2 regions of the Paenibacillus sp. FSL M8-0212 genome follow, and region 2 is predicted to be linked to the other one. Evidence: riboswitches for the same ligand, from Rfam matches in the RefSeq annotation. Region 2 holds a riboswitch; the other holds the start of a gene.
What was found. Region 2 has a riboswitch for glycine ahead of gcvT (glycine cleavage system aminomethyltransferase GcvT). Riboswitches for the same ligand answer to the same signal wherever they lie in the genome.
Positions count from the first base shown of each region.

Region 1 (14,987 bases), 2.2 Mb from region 2:
TTTGGGAATCAATTTCATATAACTTTAGTGAGTTATGAAATTGATTCTTGGATAAAAACATTATGGCTTCAGCGTTCCTTTTTGGAACCATCATCGGATCGGGGCAACCTGTCTCATGGATCAAGTATGCTTATCTTTTGCTTGTCCGTATGTATTCGTCAGCTCCTCGGCAGATCCCTTTGGCGGTTTTGTTCTGTTTCTGCGGATTCCTAAGAAGTTTTGTCAGGTATATAATCTGCATAAATAACCCCCAATCCGACAACGAGCATGAATGCTGTCATGTCGAATGACATAGGTGCAAACGCCGTCAAATCTTATGATTATGAATAATTCATGTCAATTTTGTTAACTCCGTTACTCCAATACGCTCCCGCGATAGCGGATATCATTGCTGCACAGCTTTTCCATGTGTTATCTTATGTAACGTAGAAGTGCATTCCAGCATAAAATAAAGGACTATACTTAACATAGGACGCGTAAGTGACGAATAAATATCAATCTAAATGGGGGCTGAACGGCAGTGTTAGGCAAATCAGGCAAAGTAGCGGTGATCGGGGCGGGTCTTGTCGGTTCGAGTTGTGCGTATTCCATGATTAATCAATCGATATGCAGGGAAATTATGATGGTGGACCGGACGTATGACCGTGCTGTAGCGCAGGCACTGGATTTTTCCCATTGTATGGACTTTACACATAACCGCACCAAGGTATATGCAGGCACGTACGCAGATTGTGGCAATATGGATGTTATTGTCTTAACTGCCGGGGCGAATCCCAAGCCAGGACAGACACGACTGGATATTCTGGAGGAAGCGGAATCGATTGCCAAAGACATCGTGGTCCCGATCATGAACAGTGGATTTAACGGGATTTTTGTCGTTGCTGCCAATCCGGTTGACATAGTAACTTATATGGTATGGAAATTATCTGGTCTTCCGCGTGAGCATGTCATCGGCACAGGAACATCCATTGACTCTTCAAGGCTTAAAACGCTGCTGTCTGAAGTCTTCTCCATTGATCCACGCAGTGTGCATGGTTATGCTCTCGGGGAGCATGGAGAATCCCAGTTCGTAGCCTGGTCCCATGTGACCATCGGCGGCAAACCGATTATGCACATCATGGATCAGCACAAGGAGCGTTTCAAACATCTGGATCTGGACGATATTGCGCGCAAAACAAAGGATGCTGGCTGGGAGATCTTTACCCGTAAAGGTTCTACCCAATTCGGAATCGGTAATGCCCTCGCGCATATCACCCGTTCCATCCTCAATGACGAACACAAGATCATCGCCGTATCGGCTATTCTGGACGGAGAGTATGAGCAACACAACGTCTGCGTTGGTGTTCCTGCAATCATCGGTGGTAATGGCATTCAGGAGATTATCGAATTGCATCTGGATGCAGCGGAACGTGAGAAATTCAACAGCTCCTGTGAAATATTATCTGGTAACATTAATCGCCTGACATTGGCATAACTCATTCGTATACAGATCACTGCATACGCTTCAGCTCAACTTCAAAAGCCTGTCCACGCAAACACGCCAATAACACTCCATCAGTGGAGGATTATTGGCGTGTTTGCGTTTATTATTTTCACAGCCAGATGAATCAAATTCATAATACCTTCAGTTGCTCCAATCAAGGCTAGATATAGATCAAAACGGTTCATTTTGTCTATATTTAGTTACAGAAATCTATTTTAGTAAGTTATGAAATTGATTTGAGTAGTTGTTCAATTTGGTGCAAGCTGAGGTTCGTCCCTTGGCCCCCATTGCTGTAACACCCGCTTCAACTCACTCAGCATAACCGGTTTGCTAATAAAGTCACGCATTCCAATCTCCAGACAGGCTTCCTTATCTTCACGTTTGGTATTGCCTGTAACTGCGATGATTGGAGGTATGCGATCCTGTGGAATTAGGCGGTGTAACAGGTCTGTCGCCTTCAGTCCATCCATCACAGGCATATGAATATCCATCAGGACAATATCATAAGCATTCTGAGAGATGGCATCAATCGCCTCCACGCCATTAGTGCACACATCTGCCTGGTATCCAAGCTTCTCCAGATATTCTCGCAAAATCTTCCGGTTTACCGGATGATCCTCCGCCACCAGAATACGCATGGCAACCTTATCACTCTGACGTGTACGATCATGATGGAACTGACTTGCTGTCTGTTCTGCTGAAGCATCTACACTCGCCGCAGGAACAGCAAACCGGAAGGTTGAGCCTTCGCCTTCTATACTCTCGACACTGATGCTACCTCCCATGATCTCCACGAGTCGCTTGGAGATGACCAGTCCCAGTCCGGTACCACCATACTTTCGGTTAATCACCGGATGTAGTTGAGAGAAGGACTGAAACAACTGATCCAGCTTGTCAGCCGGGATGCCAATTCCCGTATCTTGCACCGCAAAATCAAGAACGCTGTCTTCAGGCTTTCTGCCCTTGATAATATCCACGGCAACATCAATGCTTCCCTGATCTGTGAACTTGAGCGCATTACCAACCAAGTTTACCAGAATCTGCCGGATACGTATGGCGTCACCAACCATGAACTCAGGGATGCTCGGATTGAGGCGATATCTGATCTCCAGATGTTTCTCATCTGCACGCGGTTTAAACAGTTCGGCAACCTGTTCCAGCATCTTGCGTAATGCAAATGGTTCATAAGCCAGTGCCATTTTCCCGGATTCCAGCTTACTGAAGTCCAAAATATCATTAAGGATGTTCAGCAGAGCATCACCGCTGTCTCGAATAATCTCGGCATATTCACGCTGTTCTTCCGATAAATCGGTACCGATCAACAATTCTGTCATCCCCACGATCCCGTTCATCGGTGTCCGGATCTCATGGCTAACCATTGACAGAAATTCTGACTTGGCCTGAGCCGCCAGCTCAGCTGTTTCTTTGGCACGTACAATTTCACGTTCGCCAGTCACATCATTAAATACAACCACCGCGCCCTGAATCTGTCCCTGTTCAATAATCGGCGTCACCTGATACTGCACCAGAAAGCTACTGCCATCTTTACGCCAGAATACATCTTCCTTGATTGAACGTCTCTGTCCATCCAACACAGTCATGTGGATCGGGCACTCTTCTTGTGGCAAATGACTTCCGTCTGCACGGGTGTGATGGATGATAGGATGTGAGTTTTTGCCAATGAATTCTTGCGCCTCATAACCGAACATCGAAGCTGCTGCTGGATTCATAAACATGGTGATTCCATCCGCATCCAAACCAAATATTCCTTCAGTAACCGTGTTGAGAATTAGCTCATGTTGCTTGCTGAGCTCCTGAATCCGTTCCGTGTATTCCTTGCGCTCGGTAATATCGGACACGATCCCATAGACGCCCACCATTTCCTTATCCACAATAATGGGCACATTCGTAACAGATACTTCAATCTTCCGACCACTTGAATTAACGACTCGGGTCTCATAATATTGCGGTTCGCCTTGCTTCACCATGTCAAAATAATGTTTGCCATATTGAACTTCGCATTTATCCAGATTAGATAAAAAAGATTGGCCAATCAGCTTATTGCGCGGAATATCCAGCATTTGCACCAGTTTGCTGTTCACTGCGCTGTATTTACCTTCCAGATTCAATGAATACACAGCTGCCGGGTTATATTCGAACAACGATCTGTATCGCTGACGACTTTCTCGAAGACGTCTGTCCGCATCCTTATGCTGGGTAATATCCCTGCTGATGCTTACAATCTGGACACTCTTGCCACGCTCTCCAACCACAGGCTTCGCCAATGTCTCCATCCAGATATAATGTCCCTTCTTGTGCAACACACGCATCTTGCAGCCATTGCCGATCTTGGAAAGATCCATAGGGTCCGGATAATCTCCCGGATAACAATAATCCTTGAAGGACTTTCCTATGACTTCATCCGGCTTATAACCCAGTAGGGTGTACACGGAAGGGGAGACGTATAACAACTCGCCATCCGTAGCACAAGTGGTAATCAGATCTTGTGCATGGTCAGCCAGCACCTGATATTTCTCCTGTGCCTCCTTAAGCTCACGTTGCACTTCCAGGATATCGGTAACATCTTTGGCAATGCCATAGATTCCTACGACTTCTTTTCCCTCCGTTATAGGCACATACGTTATTTCTGCGTGTTTCAGGGAACCGTCTTTATGATAAAAAGTAATGGGATTACTGACTGAACGTCCAGCCAGTACCTCTTTAATGTATTGTTTGCGTGAATTTTCACTGTCCGGAGGACAGATCTCACTCTGATTCATACGAATCAAGTCATCCAGTGTATACCCAGATATCCGCTCTACCGAGGGATTAGCATCAATATAGTTTCCATGGATGTCCATTACATAAATGGCATCCGGATGGTTAAAAAACAGTGATTGGTAAGAACTTCCCTCAGAAATAATGCGCTTCAGGGTTTCCGTTTTATTAATATCCAAGGCTTACCCCTCTTTTCTCAGCCAATATCTTCATCTAACAGCAGGGATTAATTATCCCTTACAAAAATGGGCCTACCCTCGAATAACCATGTAAGCCTGCCTAGAAACAGCTTTTTTTATTTTACCAGATTCTCGTCTCATTTTGCTTACAATCTATGATCCAATTCACATAATGTGTGATGTAATACTTGGAATTTTGATTTTACTTAGGAGGTGCCTGCAAAGGCAGACAATTTATACAAGGATCAAATTAAGCCTCTAACAAGCTTGAAGTTCAATTCCATGTCAGCTGATTCTGACGAATGGCTAAACGATTTTCTAAAGAACTCAGGACATCTTATTTGGTGTCCAGGTCCCCTTTTAAAATTTTAAAGAACATCAGACACGTTAATCCCCATAATCTCCTGTCATAAACGCTGCAAACGGTCGTTTCATTGGATATAACATGTCTCAGGTTTCTTAGATTTCTGAGATCACTTCAAATCCTTGAATAAGACTCCTCAGATTCGTTAGCGAGGTGACCATTCATGATGGGTGGGTCAGACATTAGAAAAAATCCTCCTGAAGCATACATACAATAGAGCTTGCATGTTTTGCTTAAAGAGGATTTTGATTACGATAACCAAGTGTGTAACGGATTATTCAGATTTCTTTTTTCGCAAAATACATCATGCCGATTCCAATGAAAATGACAGCACTGCCTCCAACAACCGCCAGCATTGTCATCAGTGGCACGTTGTAGGCTCCGAAACCTCCGCCATCAACGGGTGTCATCAGAATCATCGGTTGTGCCCATGGATAATATGGCCCATATGTCGCCGAGTTTACAATGAGAATATTCGGTATGGTCAGTGCAAAATTCAGTGCGAGCGGTGCGGCAAAGTTGCTCCACGCCAATGAAACGAACATCTGCAGGGCAGCCAAGGGTACACAAGCTAGCAACCCAAGCAGCAGTTTGCTCGCCAAGAATCCCCAAGGTACAGGCATCGTAATGCCGTGAATCATGCCTGCCAGCAGAATGGACATCAGCAATAATACTTGTGTACCCGCCAGAAGCATGAGCACAATCGTCAGTTTACCTGCATATACGCCTGAACGTGTGAGCGGTAAAACCAGCATCTGCTTCCACCCTCCACCTGCATGTTCGAAACGGCAGACAAAGGACGTAAACACACCAGTCAGCATCGGTAACAATAACAATCCGTGCAGGAAAACCATCGTGGTCATCAATACCTGCCAATTTCCCGATGGCGTGGACAACAGTCCGATGAGCAGCGCAATGAGTGGACTCAGCAGAATCAGAAGCCATATGGGGGACTTGCCCATTTTCAATCGTTCAGCGGACAAAATTCGGAAGTACGTTGTCGCAAAGCTCATGTCAGGCCACATCCTTCCGGCTAAAGTGCACCATACCCAGCAACAGAATCAAGATTCCCAGACCTGCACCCATGCCTGCATACAGATATGGATTGGGTCCATTCCAGGCCATCTGCGCCCAAGCGAGTGGAAAGTTCGGTGAGATACTGAGTGCGAACATGCCCGTTATCGCGAGAACGATGCCCAGGGTGACGGGAAGTGCCTGATTCTTGTTAACCATCGTGAGCCACAACTCCAGTGACAACAGCGGAAGTGCACCAGCCAAAGGCAATAGCCCCAGCTTGATCGCATGTGTCCAAGGTATTTCGCTGGCATGGAATCCGAGGATCAGACCCAGACCCACAATTCCTGCGGTTAACAGCAGGCAGGAGATTACCAGCAGCACACAAGCAAGCAGGAACTTGGCTAAATACACGGCTGGTCTGGGAATCGGCATCGCGAGCAGCTGTTTCCATGATCCCTGTTCATGCTCAACATTAGCGATCATGGAGCTGAGAATGGTTGCTCCCAGCATCAGAGACAAGGGCACAAAGACAACCACATTGCCCAATAATCCGCCCCACAGGTTATCTGCATACTGCTCTTTCAGATAGTCCAGCCGTAAGCCAAAATTAAGCGCCTGCATCGCTGTCAATCCAAGAGGGGCCAGAAAAACAAGAAACCAGATCCCTTTCCCCCGAATCTTGAGCCAGTCCGACGATAATGCACGCCCGGTCATATGGAAGCCCCCTCGCCAATGACCCGCATGAACAGATCTTCCAGCGACTGACGCTGTTCCTCTACACGATACACATCATGATCCTGCTCAATTAATCGGCGCACAAGCAGTGCCACTGAACTGTTATCCATATAAGGGAACGTTAAAGCAGAGCCTTGTTGCTGACCAAATTGTCCCTGTTCTCTTGCCAGCTTCATAGCCTCTTCCGGCTCGGAAACCGTTAACCGGATAGAGCTACCCGTCTGACTATGCAGACTTGCGATAGTATCCTGAAGCACCATCTTGCCTTCACGGATAATACCAACGCGACTTGCCATCTGTTCGACTTCACTCAGCAAGTGGCTGGAAACCAGAACGGTAATGCCATGTTCCAGAGGCATGCGTTTGATCAGTTCCCGAATCTCCTGAATACCGGCAGGATCAAGCCCATTCGTTGGTTCGTCCAGAATCAGCAACTCCGGTTCACCCAGCAAAGCGCTGGCAATACCTAGACGTTGCTTCATCCCAAGGGAGTATCCCTTTACCGAACGTTTGGCATCCTTGGTCAGATCTACAATGGACAGCACTTCAGCAATTCTTGATTTTGGTACATTGATGATGCGGCGCAAAGTTTCCAGATTCTCTACTGCGTTCAGATGTCCGTAATAGGACGGGTATTCGACCAAAGAGCCCACACGGCGCAAAATATCCATGCGATCCTTGCGGATATCCTTGTCGAAGACACGGATCACGCCTTTGGTTGGTTTAATCAAGCCGAGAAGCATGCGAATCGTTGTTGTTTTGCCGGCACCGTTGGGACCGAGGAAGCCGTAGATATCTCCCTTTTTAATGTGCAGATCAAGTTCACGGACCGCTGCACGGTCCCGGTATGTTTTCCATAAATTCGCCGTTTGAATTATATTTTCACTCACTGTATGATCACCTCGGAACTATCGTAACCTTCCAAGGTTAAAGCCAAAGTAGTCTCTAGTTTAAGTTTAGTTTAAAAAAGCTATTTCAGCGGTTTGTTGTTTTCCCTGTTTCCCTTACCACTGTAGATATATGTCTGTACACCCGTTTCGGAACTGTCTACCCGCTTGCGCAGACCCATCTCACGAATCAACAGGTCTACAATGGATAAGCCTAGACCTGTGCCTTTTGTGTCGGAATTCGGTTGCATACCCGGACCCCGATCCTGAATAACGATAGCCGTCTCACCCTGAATCTCCTGGGTTGTTATGCCAATATATTTCCCGCTAGCAGCATGACGGATTACGTTCTGAAACAAATTATCGAGTACACGGCGCATGCCCTGTTCATCCATATGCCAGATCAGCGGTTCCTCCGGGAGGTCAATATCAATATCAAATTGCTCTTTCTCCCAGACCGGGTACCAGGCCGCCGCCGTTTCCCTGACGATCCGCAGTATATCTTTCTCTTCCAGCTTCAGTGTATATTTCCCGCTCGTGAGCAAATTGTAGGATAACATGTTGTCAATGAGCCCACCGAGGTCCTCCATTTTCGCTTCCATGCGATGTAATGAACGGTCACCTTGCTCGCTCAGCTCTTCCTTGTGCAAAGCATGCATATGTCCACGAATTACCGTTAGCGGGGTACGCAGATCGTGGGAAAGCCCCGCAATGAGACGTTTGCGCAATTGTTCTTCCTCGCGTTCACGGTGGCGGCTGTTGGACAGTTGATGCACCATCTGATTGAAGGATTCTTCCAGTTGACCAATCTCGTCTGACCGGCGGATATCTACCGGAAGCGGGAGGCCTTCCTTGCCTGTGGTCATCATGGCCGTCTGCAAACGAATAAGTCGTTTGCGAATGCGTGCGAAGAAGAGAATCGACATAATGATGAAGATCAGAAAGATGAGGGTCATTACGATACCAAGATACAAGAGTTCCATCGGCCAGTTACTCTGATTCATTTGCAGAAGTGACCGCGGCACTTCAATGATCATGAATCCCTGTCCTTTGTCCTGCTCATCTCCGCCAATATATGCAACTACGGTGAGTGGATCGCGAAAGGAAGCTTCTTTCATGAATTGCACTGTATTATTTACATTCCATAAGGCTGGAATATGAGTCTCTGTCGTTTGCCCGGAATCCAATGACCATCTCAATGTCGTGTCTGTCCTGCCATCCGGCGACGTGGATTTTAGAAGCGTTACATCTTCACCACCGAGAATAAGTAGGGTCTCCCCTTTCACATTCACACGATACATCGAAGATTTGGGATACGAGCCATGTAATTGCTCCAACCGGGCCTTAATCTCTTCATCCGAAGCACCATCCAGGTTCTTCGCTTCACGTGACCAGAGGTTACTTATCCGAGTAACATCACCATAAGGTGCCGCTCGGTTCGTATTCGTGTCCGTGTTATTCACTACGACAATATATATAACGGATATGATCGGAAGCACAACGGGCACAAATAATACAGCCGCCAAGATCAGGAGGATGTATCTGGACATCAAGGACCGCCCAAAGCGAAGCTTGCGCCGCCCGGATTGCTTTTGAATCATGCTTCGTTCTCCCTTCATGATCTTCCGTTCCCTGAACCACCGGATCATGGCTTCTTCACACGATATCCCACACCACGGACCGTCTGAATAATTGCAGGATTGGCCGGATCAAGCTCCAGCTTTTCGCGTAGATGCCGAATATGTACCATTAAAGTTTTGTCCCCATCCAGATAGGGCTCGTTCCAAACGGCTTCATAGATCTGCTCTTTGGTTCGAATCATGCCCATATGTCGTAGCAGGTAGGCGAAGATGTGGAACTGTTTTCCCGATAAAATAATCTCATCCCCCGTCTCCTCATTAACGATCCGGTTGTCCTTCTCATAGATGGAGAGATGATCCAGCTTCAGGGCAGCATCCGTGGATACCGCTGTTCCTGCCTTACGCAGCTGTACTTCAATCCGGGCAGCCAGTTCATCGGGGTGAAATGGTTTGGTCACATAGTCATCGGCAAAATCAAGACCGTGTAACTTGTCGTCAATAGACGTTCTGGCCGAGAGCATGACAATGGGCACGGCAGGATGTTCTTTTTTCAGTCGCTGGCCTACCGTAAATCCATCCAGCCCGGGCAGCATGACATCCAGAATAATGAGTGAGCAACCGACAGCAGCCTCCGCTGCACCTTCACCACTGCCGAGCCATACCACCTCATAACCGCGCTCCTCCAGATCGGCTCTGACCCAAGTCGCAATTTCCGTATCATCTTCAATATATAACAGTTTGGTTTTCATCCGAATAATCGTTTCCTTTCTGCCCTCATTGGGTTAATGATATATCTGAGCATCATCATGATAAAAGCTGTCTATACCATATGGATTCATGTCTTGTTGAAGTCTCGCGTTATCACGCATTCTAATTATAGCTTATCCATTAACTCGGGTAACGTCATATCCATCAAGTCTACCAAGTACATACTAGTTCTACACCTGACGGGAGGAAATTCATTATGCTGCTGGAAGCCATCTATCATCAACCGAAACGAAACTGGGCCTATGCCTATGACCAAGATACAATCCATCTGCGTTTGCGTGCCAAAAAGAATGATCTGACCGAGGTACATGCCCTGACCGGGGATAAATATGCGTGGGATGCAACCAAAGCGCTGGTTCCCTTAACGAAGTTCACCTCTGACTCCATGTTCGATTACTTCGAAGGCGAAGTGAAACCTCCCTACCACCGACTCAAATACTCTTTTCTGCTCAAAAGCGGCGAAGAACAGATCTGGATGACCGAGACGGACTTCCAGGAAGAAGAACCGGACGATCCGGGTCGTATGTTCCAGTTCCCTTATATTCATGCCAGAGCTGTATTCACACCCCCTGCATGGGTTAAGGATGCGGTGTTCTATCAGATTTTTCCTGAACGATTCGCCAACGGCAACCCGGATATCAGTCCGGAAAAGGTAGAGCCGTGGGGCGGCGAGCCAACACCTTTCAATTTCTTCGGCGGTGACCTTCAGGGCGTGATCGACCATCTGGATTACATCAGCGATCTTGGCATTAATGCGATCTACTTCACACCCATCTTCGAAGCCACCACCAATCACAAATACGATACAGAAGACTACCTGCGGGTAGACCGGCACTTTGGTGACGCAGATACCGTGAAACGACTGGTCGAGCTGTGCCATGCACGTGGAATTCGTGTACTGCTGGATGCTGTGTTCAACCATTCCGGGAAGACATTTGCGCCGTTTGTGGATGTGCAGAAGAACGGAGAACAATCCAAATACAAGGACTGGTTCCATGTACACGAATACCCGCTGGACGTGAAGGACGGTATTCCTACGTATGAGACCTTCGGATTCGAAGCGCACATGCCAAAGCTGAATACGGAGAATGCCGAAGTTAAGGCCTATCTGCTGGAGGTTGCTGAGTACTGGATCAAGGAAGTGGGCGCGGACGGATGGCGGCTGGATGTGGCAGACGAAGTGGACGATGCATTCTGGCGCGATTTCCGCCGTGTAGTCAAAGCCGCTAACCCGGATGCCTACATTTTGGGCGAAGTATGGAACGAGTCTTCCTCCTGGCTGCAAGGTGACCAGTTCGATGCGTCCATGAACTATCCGTTTACCGATGCCGTGAATGCTTTCTTTGTGAAAAATACAATGCACGCCGAACAGTTCGCGAACTCCATCGGACGACAGTTGTCCCGTTATCCGCTTCAAGCCAGCGAGGTAGCGTTCAACTTGCTCGACAGCCACGATACCCCGCGGCTGCTCACGCTGTGTGAAGGCGACCAGCGCAAGATGAAGCTGGCTGCGTTATTCCAGTTCAGTTATATGGGCGCTCCGTGCATCTATTACGGAGACGAGATTGGCATGGACGGCGAACATGATCCAGGCTGCCGTAAATGCATGGAATGGGACGAAGCGAAGCAGGACCGGGAGCTGCTCGACTTTTATCAGAAATTGATCTCCCTGCGTCATGCTCACCCTGCCCTGCGTGCAGAAGGCACCGTTCGTTTCCTGCAGGCTCGTCCCGATGGCAGCCAACTGGTATTTGAGCGGCAAAATGAGGAGGAACGCATTCTGGTTCTGTTCAATCGATCAGAAGAGACGGCTATTGTCGAGCTGGAGGCTGGTGACGAGGAATGGACCGAGTTATTCGGCGGAAACCATCGTACCGCCAAGGAAGATGGCGTACTCGCCATTGAACTGCCCGCGTATGGATATGCCGTACTGAGTACGGCTGTGAGCCAGGACTAGAGTCATAATACACATACATCTGAAGTCACATATAAATAGCCTATCTTCGCTTCATCTGGCAGCATAAAACAAGCGTCCTGCAGAACCCGGATTTAGGTTCGCGGACGCTTGTTTTTGTATAGCCGTTATACATCATAATGTCACTGATTTATATATCGATGGTCCCGGTTCAGCTTAAACCTGAGTATCCTTGTCCACTTGAGCATTGTCCGCCCCACTTGTAGTTGTGTCAGAATCCGCTGGCTTTGACTCCGACTCAGGCTCGGCACGCTTTGCCTTTGGTTTAGCCAACTTCTGCATCATTTTGCGGCCGGTTGGTGTCTGGGCCAGTCCGCCCTGGGCTGTCTCCCGATGGCGGCTCGGCATCGCGCTGCCTACTTCCAGCATGACGTCGATGACTTCGTCTGACGGAATGGCGCTACGCACTCCGGCCAGGGCCATGTCAGCCGCAGCCAGCGCCGTAACCGCACCCAGTCCATTACGGACGATGCAAGGAATTTCAACGAGGCCTGCAACCGGATCGCAGATCAGGCCCAGTGTATTTTTTAACGCCAAACCAACGGCATGAACGACCTGTTCCGGTGTACCTCCACGCAGTTCAACCATGGCACCCGCAGCCATGCCGATAGCTGAACCCACTTCCGCCTGACAGCCACCTTCGGCACCGGAGATAAATGAATTGTTGGCAATAACATAACCAATCGCTCCCGCACAGAACAACCCGTTCACCAAATGTTCGTCCGTCCAGCCAAACCGCTCTTGTGAACTGATAAACACACCCGGGATGATGCCGCAGGAACCTGCTGTTGGTGTTGCCACAATCCGCCCCATGGAGGCATTCACTTCAGATACACACAGGGCATACGCCATGGCAAGTGCGGAAGCATCTCCTGAGCAAGTCTCACCCTTGCGAATGTACTCGGCCATTTTTTTACCGTCTCCACCTGTTAATCCACTGCGTGATGTTGTATCTTCCGTTAACCCTTTGCGTACCGCTTCCTTCATCACCTGATAATATTCAGACATCTGCTTCACAACATCCGCTTCCGGTGTATTGGTCTCCTGAACCTGCTCCTCGATCATCAGCTGAGCAATGGTTTTGGATTCCGCTGTACAGATCGTATTCAGTTCGTGCAAATGTTTAAACCGCATCCGAATCAACTCCTCTCTTCAAATCGATAACACGAATGTCTAACACATGGTCCAGCTCCTTTAGACGCTTGAGCATATCAGGATTAGGTACACCATCCATTTCCATCGCGGTAAGTGCTTCGCCATCACGGGCTTTCCGGTCCACCTGCATATAGCCGATGTTAACCCCGGATGAACTGATCGTGGACGTTACCGATGCAAGCACCCCTGCCTTGTCTGCATGTCGCAGAACGAGTGTTGGAAACTCACCACTAATCTGAACACGAAAATCATTCATCGCATGCACCGATACACTGCCACCACCAATGGATGCACCGATTAAGGAGCAGGCACGTTCTCCATGCCACAACTCAATTTTGACCGTATTCGGATGAGGAGCAGGCAGGCCACTTGTATAAAACTCAACCTCCATGCCTGCTTCCTCTGCGTATTGCTCTGCATCCGGGATACGTGGATCGTCTGTGACATAGTCCAAAAGACCGCCGATCAGTGCCAGATCTGTTCCGTGCCCCTGATACGTGTCAGCGAATGAACCGTATAACGTCAGCCGGGCACGATCTGGCTTACATCCCAGCCACTGACGAGCGATTCTTCCTAACCTTGCCGCACCAGCTGTATGTGAACTTGAAGGCCCCGTCATGGACGGACCAATAATTGAGAAAACATCTTTAAATCGCACCTTTTAACCCTCCATTATTAATCATGATTCATATTTGTAAAATGTATTCGTCATTTCGATCCAGGAGTTCCATCCACAATGTCCCCTTATTTAGGGGGTATGATGACATCAAAAAAGGACAGAAGAAGGCCTCAGGCCCTCTCTCTGTCCTCGATACCTGAGAGTTTCACGATCAGCAGTGTCTCACGACAAGGTGCATTGCCTGCGATTACAGACAAGTTCACCGGTCTGACTGATCATATACCCCTTGGGTGGCGCAGTTCGCGCACTCTCCAGAGTTGCGTCCAACGATGGTACATTTACCTGAGAGATTAACCACTGCGCCGGGTGCGTAGCAGCTTGCTCCTTCGGTGCCTGAGCACTAGCCATTGTGCTCGGCTAACCCAGGACTCTCCCGCTCGTTATCATCCGCTTATATTCACTTCCTCGTTCAACTCACATCGAACGTGTGTCTTCTGTTCTATTGGATCATATCTGGTACATATACTTACAGATTAATATGCTACACATTATATGTCAATAAAAGTGACGTATAATTACCATCTTTATCAACTCATTAGGAATGATTAGGCAGCTTCAATTCATTTATCCAAGCTTGAAGCTTCTCTTTCGTCCATCCTTCGTTCTCACCCATGATGGAGTACCGCAAGCCATTCTCACTCCATGATATGTTCCGAATGCTCTTCATATATGAACCCTCGGTGTTACGAACCTTAATCTTGGCTTCATCCGGCATTAGTGTATCGTCCACATTTTCTTCCGGCATCTTGAATACCGTCAGGCTGACTTCTACCTTGTCGTTACTTACATAATACAAGGTTACTTCATCTCTGCTCAGCTCACCGCGCAATGTAGACATTTCGATCCGTGATAGTTCGAATTCTCCACTCATGTCCTGTAGGAACGGCTGTTCCAACGCTTTTTCCGCTTCCTCTAGAGTCACTTCGGAATTCTGCATCATATCGTTCAAGTCCTTCACATCGACCTCCTTAGGGATGTCAATTACGAAAGTATCCTTTGTGAATTCAGGGTCATACTGAATCGGATCATAGACCATTTCTGATTTTCCATCCCCATACGCGCTGTTTACTTTGACAATCATCCACGTTTTGGGATCTACCCAATACTCTGAAGATATGGAGAATGCGCCTTCTTCTTTTGGTGTCAATTCAATATGAATGACGTCCTGTCCATGAAGTTTCTCCTGTCCCATCATATTCACATCATGCGTAGTACGTAACCGCTCTAGTTGATCGAGCAATATTTGCTTCTGGGTTTGATTAGGTTGTTGTGACACGGATGATGCATCCATGGAATATGCTGCCCCTGTTTCTTTTTCATATATGATGATCTTCTTTCCATCATTAACTGCGTAACTGACATTGCCATTCTCTGATGTTTCCGTGCG
Region 1 is NZ_JBBORP010000001.1:1,939,010-1,953,996, forward strand. It holds gene MKX68_RS08530 (L-lactate dehydrogenase) at 521-1,474, shown strand; gene MKX68_RS08535 (PAS domain-containing hybrid sensor histidine kinase/response regulator) at 1,732-4,440, opposite strand; gene MKX68_RS08540 (ABC transporter permease) at 5,083-5,817, opposite strand; gene MKX68_RS08545 (ABC transporter permease) at 5,819-6,535, opposite strand; gene MKX68_RS08550 (ABC transporter ATP-binding protein) at 6,532-7,446, opposite strand; gene MKX68_RS08555 (HAMP domain-containing sensor histidine kinase) at 7,527-9,044, opposite strand; gene MKX68_RS08560 (response regulator transcription factor) at 9,089-9,772, opposite strand; gene MKX68_RS08565 (alpha-glycosidase) at 9,988-11,748, shown strand; gene sdaAA (L-serine ammonia-lyase, iron-sulfur-dependent, subunit alpha) at 11,923-12,900, opposite strand; gene sdaAB (L-serine ammonia-lyase, iron-sulfur-dependent subunit beta) at 12,890-13,579, opposite strand; glycine riboswitch at 13,722-13,857, opposite strand; glycine riboswitch at 13,862-13,986, opposite strand; gene MKX68_RS08580 (LolA family protein) at 14,136-14,987, opposite strand, start outside.
Region 1: another riboswitch for glycine. It lies ahead of sdaAB (L-serine ammonia-lyase, iron-sulfur-dependent subunit beta); the one in region 2 lies ahead of gcvT (glycine cleavage system aminomethyltransferase GcvT).

Region 2 (14,987 bases):
ATAAAATGAAAGCTTTGGATTCCTTCGTACCATGCGGAATAGCCAGGCCGTTCCCTACATAGGTCGAGACAATCTCTTCACGTTCGATCATCTTCTCAATGTAATCAGCGGTAATATGTCCCGCATCCTTCAGAATCTGTCCAGCCATGCGAATCGCTTCGTATTTGTCCTGAGCCGTCGCATTCATGATGACTTTATCTGTTGTTAACATACTCATAATGGTTGACCTCCAATTTCGGTTTTACTACGATAAAATCCAACAAGTTCCTGGGACAGGTAATGAATGAGTTCATCCCTGATTCCCTTTTCCAGCAATGTAATCATTTCTTCCTGCAATAACAGGGCGCTGATCTCACTGAGAACCTCCAGGCTTTCCTTGGATAATTCTCTGGGACCGAGCATCAAGAGGACATGGGTAACTCCTGCCGGATCATCCGGCTTACGAAGAAGTGGCTCAGTGAGTTGAAACAAGCTAATGGACGGCCTATAAATTCCCTCACTGCGTGTATGAAACAGCGCAAGTCTTGTGCCGGGAATCTTCTGACTCCCCACTGCCTCACGTGCCTCCAACCGTTTCGCGATCTCCCCCGGTTCCTTCAACACACCAGTTCCATGGAGTACGTTGCACATCGCATACACCGTTTTATAGAATCCAATGTCCAGATTATCCAGCGGGTACACCTGAAACTTGCCAATAATTCGGACGATTTCAACTAAAATAGCTTCCATTCCATCCGGGTCAGAGTAACGACTTGTCGTCTGAACCTCTGCTTCACGGGGCTTATTATGCTGTCGTTGTAATGTTGTTGTTCGGATAAAATGACGCAGACGTTCGCTCTCTTCCGCCGTAAGCAGTGGACTCACCTTGTAATACTGATGCTCATCCATCGGCAGATCGACAGTGGATAAGACCAGATCATATTGATCTGTAGGTATCCGGGCAGCCTCGTACCAGGACACGCTATCCATGATCCGAATCTCGGGAATCTCCTTGGATAATCGGCTAGACAGCATGCGTGATGATCCAATTCCGCTTGTACACACGATGATCGCCCGGATCTCCCGTTTCAATGCACGTAACCTCTCGATGGAAGCTCCAAAGTGCATAACCAAGAAACCAATCTCCTCATCCGGAACGTCTGTGCCTGGCCAAGCTTGCCCCACAGATTTTTTGACATCTTCAAAAAGTGAATCATAATCCTTGCGAATCTGCTGCAAAAGCGGATTACGAATCATCTGTTGTCCTTCAATTCGCTCCATGACAGGTTGCATGTGACCAAGCAAACCTTCACGAAGCAAACGATCCTCATGAAAGGCGTAATGCGTTCTCGCCTGCATCTGATCAATCAGTGAATGTACCCTGTCCAGTAAAATCAAGTCGTCTATTGGCAACAGCCGCGAAGAGTGAATCCGCTGCTCTGTCTCAATTAATAGTCTATGAAAATAAGCTTGCTCATCTTGGGAGAATGTCAGCCCCAGCTGGGTGGATAACACACCACACAAGCGGGAAGCCATATAAGGTGGAACCTTCATTTCATCCTGCTCTGCGACTTCATCTCCCTTGTTCACCAGGGGAGGTATACGGCCAATGCCAAAGCCTTTACGAATCCGTACAACCGCTACGGATAATTGAATCAGCAACTTCATGTATTGGCGTTCCGGGATGTTCTCCAGCCATTCGATATCTGGTTGCCATAACGCATTCTCGACCGTAAGCACATCACCGTGCCCAATCATATCCAACAGTTTTTGGTTTGCGATGGAGCCTCCCTGTTCTGGCTGTCTTCCGAATAGGTCGGACTCATCCAGAAATTCGAGAGCAAGTGCAGCTATGGCTGTGCGATGAATCGTCTCACTTCCGTTAATCTTGACGCCATATCCACGTCTGCGAACCAGCTTCAGTCCCGCCTGACGAATTCGTGACTCCAGATCGTCCAGATCAGTGGTTACGGTGGATACGGTCACTTTCAGATCCGAAGCCAAGGCGAGTAACTTTACAGGCTCCGGTTCATCCAGCAGGATGCAAAGCATGAAGAGCTTACGCTCTTCCGGCGTAAACTCTACATATTCTTTACCCTCTAGTTGCTGGCGCAATATAGCCAGATCATCGGAACCAGCATCAATTCGGATACCGGTTCCTGATTTTTTTTCCAGCCTCATGCCCAAAGGTTCAAGCCATTGTTCAATCATTTGCAGCTCCCGGTGAACCGTTCGGGTACTGACCTTTACTTCAACGGCGATTTCGCCAGCAGTTACTTCATGTGGATGCTCCAGCAGGAACTCCACGATTTCACGTTGTCTTTTGGTAATACTCATATCTCAGCCTCCGGCTCAGGGAAAACGAATGCGTGCAATTACTTTAGACGTTCAACGAGCGCATCGTATTCCGGGCTTTTTAGGAAGTTGTCGATGGATATATGTTCTGCGTTCGGCGCAACGGAGCGGGCACGATCGGTTAATATTTGTTGTGTGATGACCACATCTGCATCCGGCGGGATATCACTGATAGCCGTATTGGTCACCGTAACGTCAATCCCCTCTGCCTTCATCTTCTTGCGTAGAATGGAAGCACCCATGGCGCTCGACCCCATGCCTGCATCACAGGAGAAGACAATTTTCTTCACGTCTGTTTTGACTGTAGAAGAAGCCGTATCTGCGGCTCTGTCTGCTTCACGATGGTTAGCCGTAATGCCAGCGTTTGGAACGGTTCCTTGACTCTTCATATCTTTCATCCGACTGGATGCGGACTCCAGATCTTCGTCCTTTTGTTTACCCGTTTTCAGCAACACTGCTGCTACCAGGAAGGAAACGACGGCTGCTACAAGCACCCCTGCGAGCATTGGCAGATATCCACCTTTCGGTGTTAAGAGGAAATACGCGATAATACTACCCGGTGATGGTGCTGAAACAAGTCCTGCTCCGGTGAGCATAAATGTTAATGTACCTGCGACGCCACCCGCAATTGCGGCAAGAATCAGAATCGGTCTCATCAAAATGTAAGGGAAGTAGATCTCATGAATTCCCCCGAAGAAATGAATGATAACGGCACCTGGTGCAGAAGATTTGGCCATTCCGCGTCCGAAGAAACAGTAAGCAAGCAAGATACCAAGTCCCGGACCCGGGTTCGATTCAAGCATGTATAATACGGATTGCCCTAACTCTCTCGCTTGATCTGTTGCAATTGGTGTCAGAATCCCGTGGTTGATTGCATTGTTCAGGAACAATACTTTACCTGGTTCAATGATTAGGTTGACCAGCGGCAGCAAACCAAGATTCATTAAGCCTTGTACCCCGGCAGATAATACTTTGCTAATTGCTTCTACAGCAGGCCCGATGCCCAGTAGCGCAAAAATCCCCAAGATCCCGCCAATAATACCGGCTGAAAAGTTGTTAACCAGCATTTCAAATCCGGCTCTAACTTTACCTTCGATCGATTTATCAAACTTTTTGATGATCCATGCTGCCAGTGGTCCGGCAATCATGGCACCTAGGAACATCGGGATATCACTACCCACGATGACCCCGATGGTCATAATGGCACCCACGACACCACCACGCTGACCATGCACCATCGTACCACCGGTGTAACCAATTAACAGTGGCAGCAAATATTTGATCATCGGATCGACTAGCTGCGCAAGCGTCTCGTTAGGGAACCAGCCTGTTGGAATGAACAGAGCCGTAATTAATCCCCAGGCAATAAACGCTCCCATATTCGGCATGACCATACCACTCAGGAATCGGCCAAAACGCTGAACACCTACCCGTAGCCCACCTTTGGAATTGGACGATTGGTCCAAATTACTCATTGTATTATCCTCCTTGGATCAAGTGATTATGATTTATGAAAGGGGTATCATTTCTCCCCTGCTGTAATCCTAAGCGAGAATGCTCTCCTGTTCAATCAAATGAAAGCGTACTTTCGTCATGAACAATGATGACAACATTAGGTTATGTAATCGTTTTAATTGATGCATAATGTCTGAACCCACTGGTACACAAGGCTTTTTTTGCCTATGACTTTTATCATTTCCAAAATCAATTTCTAACCTATAGCTTGGTCTAGTCAGGCGATTCACATCCACAATCTGCTTCAATCCGCATTGGAAACCATTCTCGGAAAGCACAAAAAACCTGTGCAAGCCTCAGGCTCACACAGGTCGAAACAATATAAAGTTCATTTCAATTTATGATAAAATGTATGTTAATAAGTACAAGTTCGTTGATACTATTCTTCCGTATGTTTACGATACGCGTCTGCATTCATCAATGTAGACAATGCTGCTGTCAGATCTCCCTCAACACGGATTTCAATCATCCAGCCTTCCTCGTATGGAGAGCTGTTGACAAGTTCAGGGGAGTCCTGCAACGAATCATTCACTGCAATAATTGAACCAGTGACGGGAGAAAACAAGTCCGAAACCGTTTTGACCGATTCGATCGTTCCAATGCTGTCCTCTGCTTTTACATTGGTTTCAAGGTCAGGCAATTCCACAAACACAATGTCACCCAGCTGATGCTGCGCGAACTCGGTAATGCCAATACGTACAGTATCCTCCCCTACGGTTTGCACCCATTCGTGCTCTTCACTGTACAGGAAATCACTTTTCAATTCGCTCATCGATATCCGCCTCGCTTTTCATTAATGAGTACATGCGTTCTTTGACCTTAACCTTTTTCCCAGAACATAGCGTATGATATTTATGAATCAAATGTCAAGATACCTCACAATTTATTTGCTGAACACCTCTAAATCCTGTAACCCGATTACACTCTTTCTTCATATACTGGTGAACATTACAATAGTAAGCGCAGTCTTTTTAAATACACGAACAATAATATTTAAGATAAATTAAATATTCGGTTTTTAGTTATGATCTATGACATCGTTCTTGACATCGGCAGTGGATTCACGTTTTAATGAGAGGAGTAAATGTGTTTATTGGACTATGTTATACCCGCGGATGAATGTAAAGGGAGAGATTACCCGTGACACCCGATTCGGGATGTACATGAGGTAACGCCGAAGGAGTAAACCACCGATAAGCGGGGGTGAATCTCTCAGGCAAAAGGACTTTTACGGGACGCAACTCTGGAGAGCATCTATTCGCCCTGTGCGGGCGTTATGATCACCCAAGGGGAAACCTGCTGCACAACGCAGCGGGGTAACTCTCAGGTACAAGGGACAGAGCCTTAGAATACAGCGTGCTACTTGGCATGCCGATTCTTTGGCCTGTCCTTTTCCTTTTTCCCAAAAAACGAAAAACAGGATGTAGAACGGCGCTGCCATAGCTGCCTTACCATACTTATGTGATGAAAATATCTAGCGGAAAAATGTAAAAATACCATGGTTCATTGATCCACGATTGTATATCCGGCCGGTTGACGGCCCATGACGAGGTGATTTGATGTCCGATTTGCTTAGAACACCACTCTTCCCACTGTATCAGCAATACGAAGGCGTACGGTGCATTGATTTTGGAGGCTGGGAGCTTCCAGTGCAATTTAGCGGAATCCAGAAAGAACATGAAGCGGTGCGTGAGCGTGCTGGACTGTTTGATGTATCCCATATGGGCGAATTCACAGTACAGGGTGAGCAGGCTGAAGTTTTTTTGCAACAAATGATGACCAATGATGTGACCACGCTCGTTCCGGGTCAAGCCCAGTACACCCTGATGTGTTACCCAGATGGCGGTGTGGTGGATGATCTGCTCGTGTATAAGCTGGAAGATCAGCATTACATGCTCGTTGTTAATGCCTCCAACATCGACAAGGATTGGGCGTGGCTACAAGAGCACTTGATCCCTGGCGTAAGCATGACTAACGATTCGGAGCAGACGGCGCTGCTCGCCTTGCAAGGTCCACTGGCTGTAGACATTATCGGGAAAGTTACAGATACGGATGTATCCACGATTGAACCGTTTCGTTTTGTGCAGGATGCCGAAGTCTGTGGAGTAAAATTGCTGTTGTCCCGTACCGGTTATACCGGTGAAGATGGCTTTGAACTATATGTACCTGCGGACCAGGCTGCTGAGGTGTGGAATGGATTAATGCAAGCTGGTGAAGGTTACGGACTGGTACCAACCGGACTTGGTGCCCGGGATACACTACGATTTGAAGCGAAGCTCCCCCTGTATGGACAGGAATTGTCGGCAACCATCTCTCCGCTCGAAGCTGGCGTAGGCATGTTTGTGAAGCTGAATGCCGGACCTTTTATCGGATACGAAGCCTTGTTACAGCAAAAAACTGACGGGCCTGCCCGCAAACTGGTCGGCATCGAAGTGCTGGAGCGTGGTATTCCCCGGCCCCACTATCCGATTTACGCCGAAGGCGTACAGATTGGTGAAGTTACTACAGGCACACAATCACCTACATTGAAGCGTAATCTGGGGCTTGCCCTCATCGACAGCAAATACGCTGCGCTGGGAACCCCGCTGGAGATTGAGATCCGCGGCAAGAAACTAAAAGCCGAGGTCGTGAAGACCCCTTTTCATAAACGGACACGTACGTCGAAGACACCTACTCAAGGAGCTGATCAAGCATGAGCAAGCACCGTTACATTCCCATGACTGAGCAAGATCAGAGCGCCATGCTCGCAACCATCGGTGTGGATACGCTGGAGGATCTGTTTCAGGACATTCCAAAAGAGATCCGTTATCAGGGCGAGCTGCCCGTATCCTCCAAACTTGATGAATATGCGCTGACACGTCACATGTCCAAACAAGCTGGTGCCAACTCCAATTTCGAAACACACGCCAGCTTCCTCGGCGCAGGCATATATGATCATCATGTTCCTTCCGTCATCAATCATGTCATTTCCCGTTCCGAGTTCTACACTGCCTACACACCTTATCAGCCTGAGATCAGCCAAGGTGAACTACAGGCCATTTTCGAATTTCAATCCTACATCTGTGAATTAACAGGTATGGCTGTAGCCAATGCCAGCATGTATGACGGCGCAACTGCCTTTGCAGAAGCAGGTAATCTGGCCGCAGCAGCAACACGTCGCAAACAGCTTATCGTATCCCGTACCGTTCATCCGGAAGCCCGTCAGGTATTGCAGGCGTATGCGCACGGATTGAGCCTCGAGATTGTTGAGATTGGTTATAAGGATGGCGTCACTGATTGGGATGCCCTGCAAGCCGCCATATCGGACGATACCGCTGCTGTCATGATCCAGAGTCCAAACTTCTTTGGTGCTGTGGAAAATGTAAAACAAGCGGCTGACCTCGTGCATGCGCACAAAGGCCTGCTCGTTGTAAGTGCTAACCCGCTATCGCTGGGTCTGCTGGAAGCCCCAGGCAAGCTGGGTGCCGACATCGTTGTTGGCGATGCGCAGCCCCTCGGTATCGCCGCTTCACTCGGCGGCCCGACATGCGGATATTTCGCCGTATCCCAGCCTCATATGCGCCGAATTCCTGGCCGAATTGTAGGCCAGACAACCGATCGCAATGGCAAACGTGGATTTGTACTCACACTGCAAGCACGTGAGCAGCATATCCGCCGCGAAAAGGCGACCTCCAATATCTGTTCCAACCAGGCTTTGCTCGCGCTTAGCGCATCTGTATATATGTCCATCATGGGTAAACAGGGCATGATCGATGTCGCGGATCTGAATTTGCAAAAGAGTCATTACACCCTGAATACATTAACTGCGATTCCTCGAGTTGGCCTTACTTTTAATGCACCAACATTTAATGAGTTTGTGATTAAACTTCCTGAAGGAACAGACTTGGATACTCTTCAGTTGAAACTGCTGGATGCAGGCTTTATTGGTGGCTACGAACTCGGACGTGATTATCCGGAGCTTGCCGGACATATGCTGATTGCTGTTACGGAACGGCGCACTAAGGAAGAGATTGACGAATTCGCACGAGCATTGGAGGGATCACTGTGACTCAGGAAACGACGACGACAACGACAACATCGGTACAAGGACAATCGGTAACAGGTACCTCTTTCTCCACTTCGGCTCAATCTGAGACAGATACAACATTCAGTGCACAGACCTTATCTCCTGCTCCGGAACAATCATTGATTTTTGAACTCAGCAGCCCTGGACGTGTCGCTTATTCCTTGCCAGAATGTGATGTTCCTCGTCAGGCTGCCGATACGTTGATTCCCCGGGAAATGCTCCGTTCGGAAGCAGCAGCACTGCCGGAAGTGTTTGAGGTAGATGTTATTCGACACTATACTGCGTTGTCCCGCCGGAACTTTGGCGTAGATAACGGATTCTATCCACTGGGCTCTTGTACGATGAAATACAATCCAAAGATTAATGAGGATGTTGCCCGTTATAATGGATTCGCCAAAATCCATCCTTACCAGCATGAATCCAGCATTCAAGGTGCACTTGAATTGTTATATACGTTGCAGAACGACCTTGCAGGTCTGACAGGTATGGACGCTGTAACCCTGCAACCAGCCGCTGGTGCCCATGGAGAATGGACTGGACTTATGATGATTCGTGCCTACCACGAAGGTCGTGGCGAACAACGTACCAAAGTCATCGTACCCGATTCATCTCACGGGACCAACCCGGCAAGCGCAACCGTTGCAGGATTTGAAACTGTGACGATTCCATCCCGCGCAGACGGACTGGTCGATCTGGACGCACTCCGTGCAGCCGTCGGTTCCGATACGGCAGCATTGATGCTGACAAACCCGAATACACTTGGTTTGTTCGAGAAAGATATCCAGGAGATTGCATCCATCGTACATCAGGCTGGTGGCTTGTTGTATTACGATGGCGCGAACTCCAATGCCATTATGGGCATTACCCGGCCGGGTGATATGGGCTTTGACGTGGTGCATCTGAACTTGCACAAAACGATGAGCACGCCTCATGGCGGTGGTGGACCTGGCGCCGGACCAGTCGGTGTGAAGAGCCGTTTGATCCCGTTCCTGCCTAAACCGATGGTGATCAAGAATGATGATGGTGTATATTCACTGGACCGTGAAGGCAATCAATCCATTGGCCGGGTGAAAGCATACTACGGCAACTTCGGTATTCTGGTACGCGCGTATGCCTACATTCGTACCTATGGACCGGAAGGTTTGCGCCGTGTCTCTGAATGTGCGGTACTGAATGCCAACTATATGATGGCACGTCTCGCACCTTACTACGAGATTCCATATCCAGGTGTATGCAAACATGAATTCGTCATGTCTGGTCGGGGATTGAAGCAGTATGGTGTGCGTACACTGGATGTTGCCAAACGATTGCTTGATTTTGGATATCACCCGCCTACGGTGTACTTCCCGCTCAACGTGGAGGAATGCATCATGATCGAACCGACGGAAACCGAAAGCAAAGAAACACTGGATGGGTTTATTGATACGATGATACGGATTGCCAAAGAAGCGGAAGAGACACCTGAGTTGGTACTGAACGCACCTTATGGTACACCGGTCACTCGTCTTGATGAGACTACCGCAGCCCGCAAACCTGTACTGAACTGCGCTTGCAGTTAATTAAATCATTGTTAATACGAAAGCTCTTGCTGATGTTCTAATCAGCAAGAGCTTTTTGTGTTGCCTTCCCCTTTAAAGATGCCACTCTTACAGCTCACCATCATCCTGTTAGAACATGTCTCAAACGAAGGCAAGCTATAGTCCGATGTATACCAGTGTCCGAATCACATTATCCTGTTCATAACAAAAAAAGCCGATATCCACATGAATCGCGGATACCGGCAAAATCGCTGCATCAATGCAGCTCATTATCGGAAAAAGAAAAACCTCAAATCCGGAGGAAACCCCGGCAAAATTACGCTTTAATGCTTTGAACCAATTCAACGACTTGTTCAGCCGTTTGCATATCCAGAGCTTTAGCAGCCAGTTCCTGCATATCCGCACGGGACAGTTTGGTGATCTGACTACGAGCTGGCAGAATGGAAGTTGCGCTCATGCTGAACTCATCCAATCCAAGACCAAGCAACAATGGAATTGCTGTTTCGTCTCCTGCCATCTCACCACACATGCCAACCCATTTGCCTTCACGATGCGCTGCATCGATAACCATTTTAACCAAACGCAAAATGGCTGGGTTGTAAGGTTGGTACAGATAAGCCACTCGTTCGTTCATACGGTCAGCAGCCATTGTGTATTGAATCAGATCGTTCGTTCCGATACTGAAGAAATCCACTTCTTTGGCAAATTGATCCGCCAGAACTGCAGTCGAAGGAATTTCGACCATGATTCCAAGTTGAATGCTGTCAGAAACAGCAATACCTTCAGCAACCAGCTTCTCTTTCTCTTCGAGCAAGACAGCTTTTGCTTCACGGAATTCACCAAGTGTTGCGATCATTGGGAACATGACACGCAGGTTTCCATGTACACTTGCACGAAGCAATGCACGCAATTGTGTACGGAATATATCCAGACGGTCCAGACACAGACGAACTGCGCGGAAGCCGAGGAATGGATTCATTTCTTTTGGCAGATCCAGGTATGGAAGCTCTTTGTCTCCGCCGATGTCGAGTGTACGAACAACGACAGGTTTGCCTTCCATTTTTTCCAGTACCGCTTTGTAAGCATTATACTGGATGTCTTCGGAAGGAAGCTTGTCTCTGCCCATGTAAAGGAACTCGGTACGGTACAGGCCTACAGCCTCGCCGCCATTCTCCAGAACACCCGTTACATCATTTGGTGTACCAATGTTGGCTGCAAGTTCAACATGAACGTTGTCCACTGTTACCGTTGGCTCATCACGAAGTTTTCTCCACTCTGCACGTTGTGCATCATACTGTTCCTGTTTGGCACGGTATTCAGCAATAACTTCATCAGTAGGGTTAACCAGTACGTGACCATCCAGACCATCAACAATAATCATATCGCCTTGTTTCGCCTGAGCCAAGATGTCCTTGGTTCCAACAACAGCTGGAATTTCAAGAGAGCGCGCCATGATCGCCGAGTGAGAAGTACGTCCACCAATGTTGGTTGCAAAACCTTTAACAAATTGGCGATTCAATTGAGCCGTGTCGGAAGGTGTTAGATCCTCCGCAAGCACGATCACTTCTTCATTGATCTCAGCCGGACTCATGAAGTCGATACCAAGCAAGTGATTTAGCACACGTTTGGTAACGTCACGCATATCTGCTGCACGTTCCTGCAGGTATGCACTCTTCATGTTCTCAAACATGGAGATAAATTGCGATGCCGTTTCGTTCAAAGCAAATTCTGCATTGATCATGTCATCCGCAATTCTAGCTTTAACCGGATCAATTAGTTCCGGGTCATTCAGAATGAGCAAATGCGAAGCAAAAATTTCAGCTTTTTTCTCGCCAAGCTCTTGTAAAGTACGCTCTTTGATCGCCTCAAGCTCAGCCTGGGATTTACCCAGAGCTGAGTCGAGTTTTGCGATCTCTGCGTCAACGTCGTTAATTTGGCGTTTTTCTACAGAGTAGTCAGGATGCTCCAAGATAAACGCCTTGGCGATAGCAATACCCGCCGAAGCCGCGATCCCGGAGACATTAAGCATTAATTTCGCCCAACCCTTCGTTAACCATAACGTCAGTCAAAGCTTGAAGAGCTTCAGCTTCGCCTTCGCCTTCAACGATGATGCTGATAGTGTCGCCTTGTTCCAATCCGAGGGAAAGAACACCCAGGATGGATTTCAAAGTTACTTTTTTACCGTTAGCTTCTGCAAAGGATTCTGCACCTTTGAATTTGTTTGCTGTATTAACCAGGGCTGTCGCCGGACGTGCGTGGATACCATCTTCGTCTGTAATTCTGAATGTTTGTTGCATTACAATCATCTCACTTTCAGTAGTTTGGTTTAGGCATTGCATATATTTACACTTGCTTGCCATCGTCGTAACACTTCTTATTTTATCTCAATGATTGGCTGTTCGCCAACTTTCAGCACTCCACTCTTCTTCAGAGTTACTGTGGAGCCCTCTGGCAGGTTGGTGAAAATAACTGGTGAAATGATCGAAGGAGCGTTTGCTTTGACATACTCCAGATCCACTTCCATAATCGGCTGGCCTGCCGATACCAGATCACCTTCCTGTACCAGTACGTTAAAGCCTTGACCTTTCAGCTTCACCGTATTAACACCTATATGAACAAGCACTTCCTTGCCACCATCGGACATAATGCCCACGGCATGTTTGCTTGGAAATACATTAAACACTTTACCATACACAGGAGAAGTTATCGTACCATCATGTGGCAAAATTGCGAACCCATCACCTGTCATTTTCTCAGCAAAGACCGGATCAGGTACGTTTGTAATGTCCAGCAATTCACCATTGACTGGCATAACGATATCCTCATCAACGATGCGCTCGCCTTGCTCACCTTGTGCCTTCTCCTCTTCTGGAGTTGGTTTGGCAGCTGCTGGCGTTGGTGCTGGTGTTCGTCCTGCAATAATATCCTGCATCTGAGATTTGATCGTGTCGGAACGTGTTCCGAAGATGGCTTGAACATTATTACCCACTTCAAGTACACCAGATGCACCCAATTGTTTCAAACGATCTTTTTTCACATTGGATTTCTCATTAACTTCAATCCGCAAACGAGTAATACAAGCGTCCAGATGTTTGATATTCTCTTTGCCACCAAAAGCTTCAAGAATGTTATGGGGCAGATCATCCGTTGAACCAGAGCCTCCGCCAGATTCGGTTTCAGGCGTTGCATCTTCTCGTCCAGGTGTTTTGAGATTGAATTTGCGAATGATAAACCGGAAACCGAAGTAATAGATCACCGCAAGAATCAATCCGACAATAATCACGTCCCACCAAGGTGTGCGGTTCGGAATAATCCCGAAGATCAGGAAGTCAATGAACCCACCGGAGAAGGTCATACCGATCTTTACACCCAGAATTTGCATGGTCATGAAAGACAAACCTGCAAAGATACAGTGTACTGCAAAAAGGATTGGTGCTACAAACAGGAACGAGAATTCAAGTGGTTCTGTGATCCCTGTCAGGAACGAGGTCAGCGCAGCTGAACCCATGATACCTGCAACATATTTTTTGTGTTCTGGTCTTGCTTCATGGTACATCGCAAGTGCGGCCGCTGGCAAACCAAACATCATGAACGGGAATTTACCAACTTGGAATGTTCCCGCTGTGAGGTTCACACCGTCACGCAATTGATTGAAGAAGATTTGCTGGTCACCACGGATGACATCTCCAGCTTTGTTCACATACTCACCGAACTCAAACCAGAATGGGGAGTAGAAAATGTGGTGAAGACCAAACGGAATTAATGACCGTTCTACAACTCCGAAGATGAATGCCGACAATGTCGGGCTTGTATCTACCATGAAGTGAGATACAGCATTTAACCCATTTTGAATCGGTGGCCAGATAATCACCAGAAGCAACCCGATTAAGAGGGAAACAACCGAAGTGATAATCGGAACGAAACGTTTACCTGCAAAGAAACCGAGGTAAGACGGCAGTTCGATTTTGAAAAATCGATTGTAACATAGCGCGGCGGCAATACCTATTATTATACCTCCGAACACGCCTGTACTTAATGTTGGTATACCCAAGATGCTGGCATAACCCGGTACTTCACCGATCATTGCCGGAGTAACCCCTACTGCGGTACCCAGTGTGACGTTCATGACCAGATAACCGATGATCGCTGCGAGACCTGCAACCCCTTCGCCACCGGCTAATCCGACGGCTACACCGACGGCGAACAGCAATGCCAGGTTATCGAATACGATCTGACCTGCATTCATCATAATTGTTGCGATCGAGTTCACCCAAGGGGTGTCGAGCGCCGTTACATATTGCAAGAAATCTGGATTAACCAACATGTTACCGATTCCGAGCAGCAAACCTGCCGCAGGTAGAATGGCTACAGGCAACATGAGAGCTTTACCTACTCTTTGCAATACACCAAAAAGCTTTTTGAACATCGCGTCGTATCTCCCTTTCGTCTAATTTATATGTTGTGATGCAAGCAAGGGAACACAAAAAAAGGCATGAATTAATAAAGTAAACTGTGCCAACCTTGGGGTATAGCATACCCTGTACAAGGAAAGAACAATCACACTTTAATTAACTCATGCCTGATCGAGTCAGTAACACGTCGCTTATGTTTATTCAGTTGCTTGATTACGGAAACCATTGTAGCACCAGTTCTAATCTATTGCAAGCCTTTACACCAAAAAAAATAATTCCGCATTCCATCACTGGAATGATCTCACTTATTCTCTTCTTCTTTCCGCTGATTCAGCCTTTGCAGATGAATGGTCAGATAACCTACCTCCGCAGGATAAACAGGCAGTTTCAGTCTTTTCTCCATTACTTTGGTCAGTTTCCATGCAAGCGAGTACATTTCGGGATACTCCAACTTAAGCAGGGAATCTAACTTATGAAGCTCCTCCACTTTGTCTCCACGGCGAACACGCTCAAGGGCGAAACGAAGATGAGTCAGCAAACGTGAGTAATCAAGCGATTCCGTTTCAAACGAATAATCGAGTTGATCGGACACCAGGTTCACCAAATCAGTGATCAATTGTGAATGTTCACGTACCTGGGATATATTTTGATTGGTCATTGCGCTATAGATATGGAGGGCAACAAAGCCAATCTCATCCATCCCCAGATCTACACCCATTTTCTCTTTGATCAGACGAACAGCGTATTCTCCCATTCGATATTCTTCAGGATAAATCTCGCGGGTTTCATATAAAAATGGATTTTGTATGATAATGCCCTGCTCCTTGCGTTTTAGCGCGAAAGAAATGTGATCGGTTAATGCAATATGGATATGTTCATTCAGAGGAACGTCCGTACGCTCTGCAATATACGTAATAACTTCGTTAATAATCTCGATCAGTGCTTCATCCACCTGTGGAAGAAGCTGTTTGTACTGCTCTTGCTCCTGCTGGTTTTTCAAAATGAACATTTTCTCCACAGCCATCAATGGAATGTGATCACTCGGTTTTCGGTTAAAGCCAATGCCTTTACCAATAACAACGACTTCCCCGTGTTCTGGATGCTGTGCAATGATTACATTAT
Region 2 is NZ_JBBORP010000001.1:4,140,012-4,154,998, reverse strand. It holds gene MKX68_RS18350 (PTS sugar transporter subunit IIA) at 1-217, opposite strand, end outside; gene MKX68_RS18345 (BglG family transcription antiterminator) at 214-2,316, opposite strand; gene MKX68_RS18340 (PTS mannitol transporter subunit IICB) at 2,355-3,809, opposite strand; gene gcvH (glycine cleavage system protein GcvH) at 4,229-4,621, opposite strand; glycine riboswitch at 4,965-5,087, shown strand; glycine riboswitch at 5,091-5,191, shown strand; gene gcvT (glycine cleavage system aminomethyltransferase GcvT) at 5,409-6,545, shown strand; gene gcvPA (aminomethyl-transferring glycine dehydrogenase subunit GcvPA) at 6,542-7,897, shown strand; gene gcvPB (aminomethyl-transferring glycine dehydrogenase subunit GcvPB) at 8,035-9,474, shown strand; gene ptsP (phosphoenolpyruvate--protein phosphotransferase) at 9,770-11,482, opposite strand; gene MKX68_RS18310 (HPr family phosphocarrier protein) at 11,475-11,750, opposite strand; gene ptsG (glucose-specific PTS transporter subunit IIBC) at 11,828-13,879, opposite strand; gene glcT (glucose PTS transporter transcription antiterminator GlcT) at 14,167-14,987, opposite strand, start outside.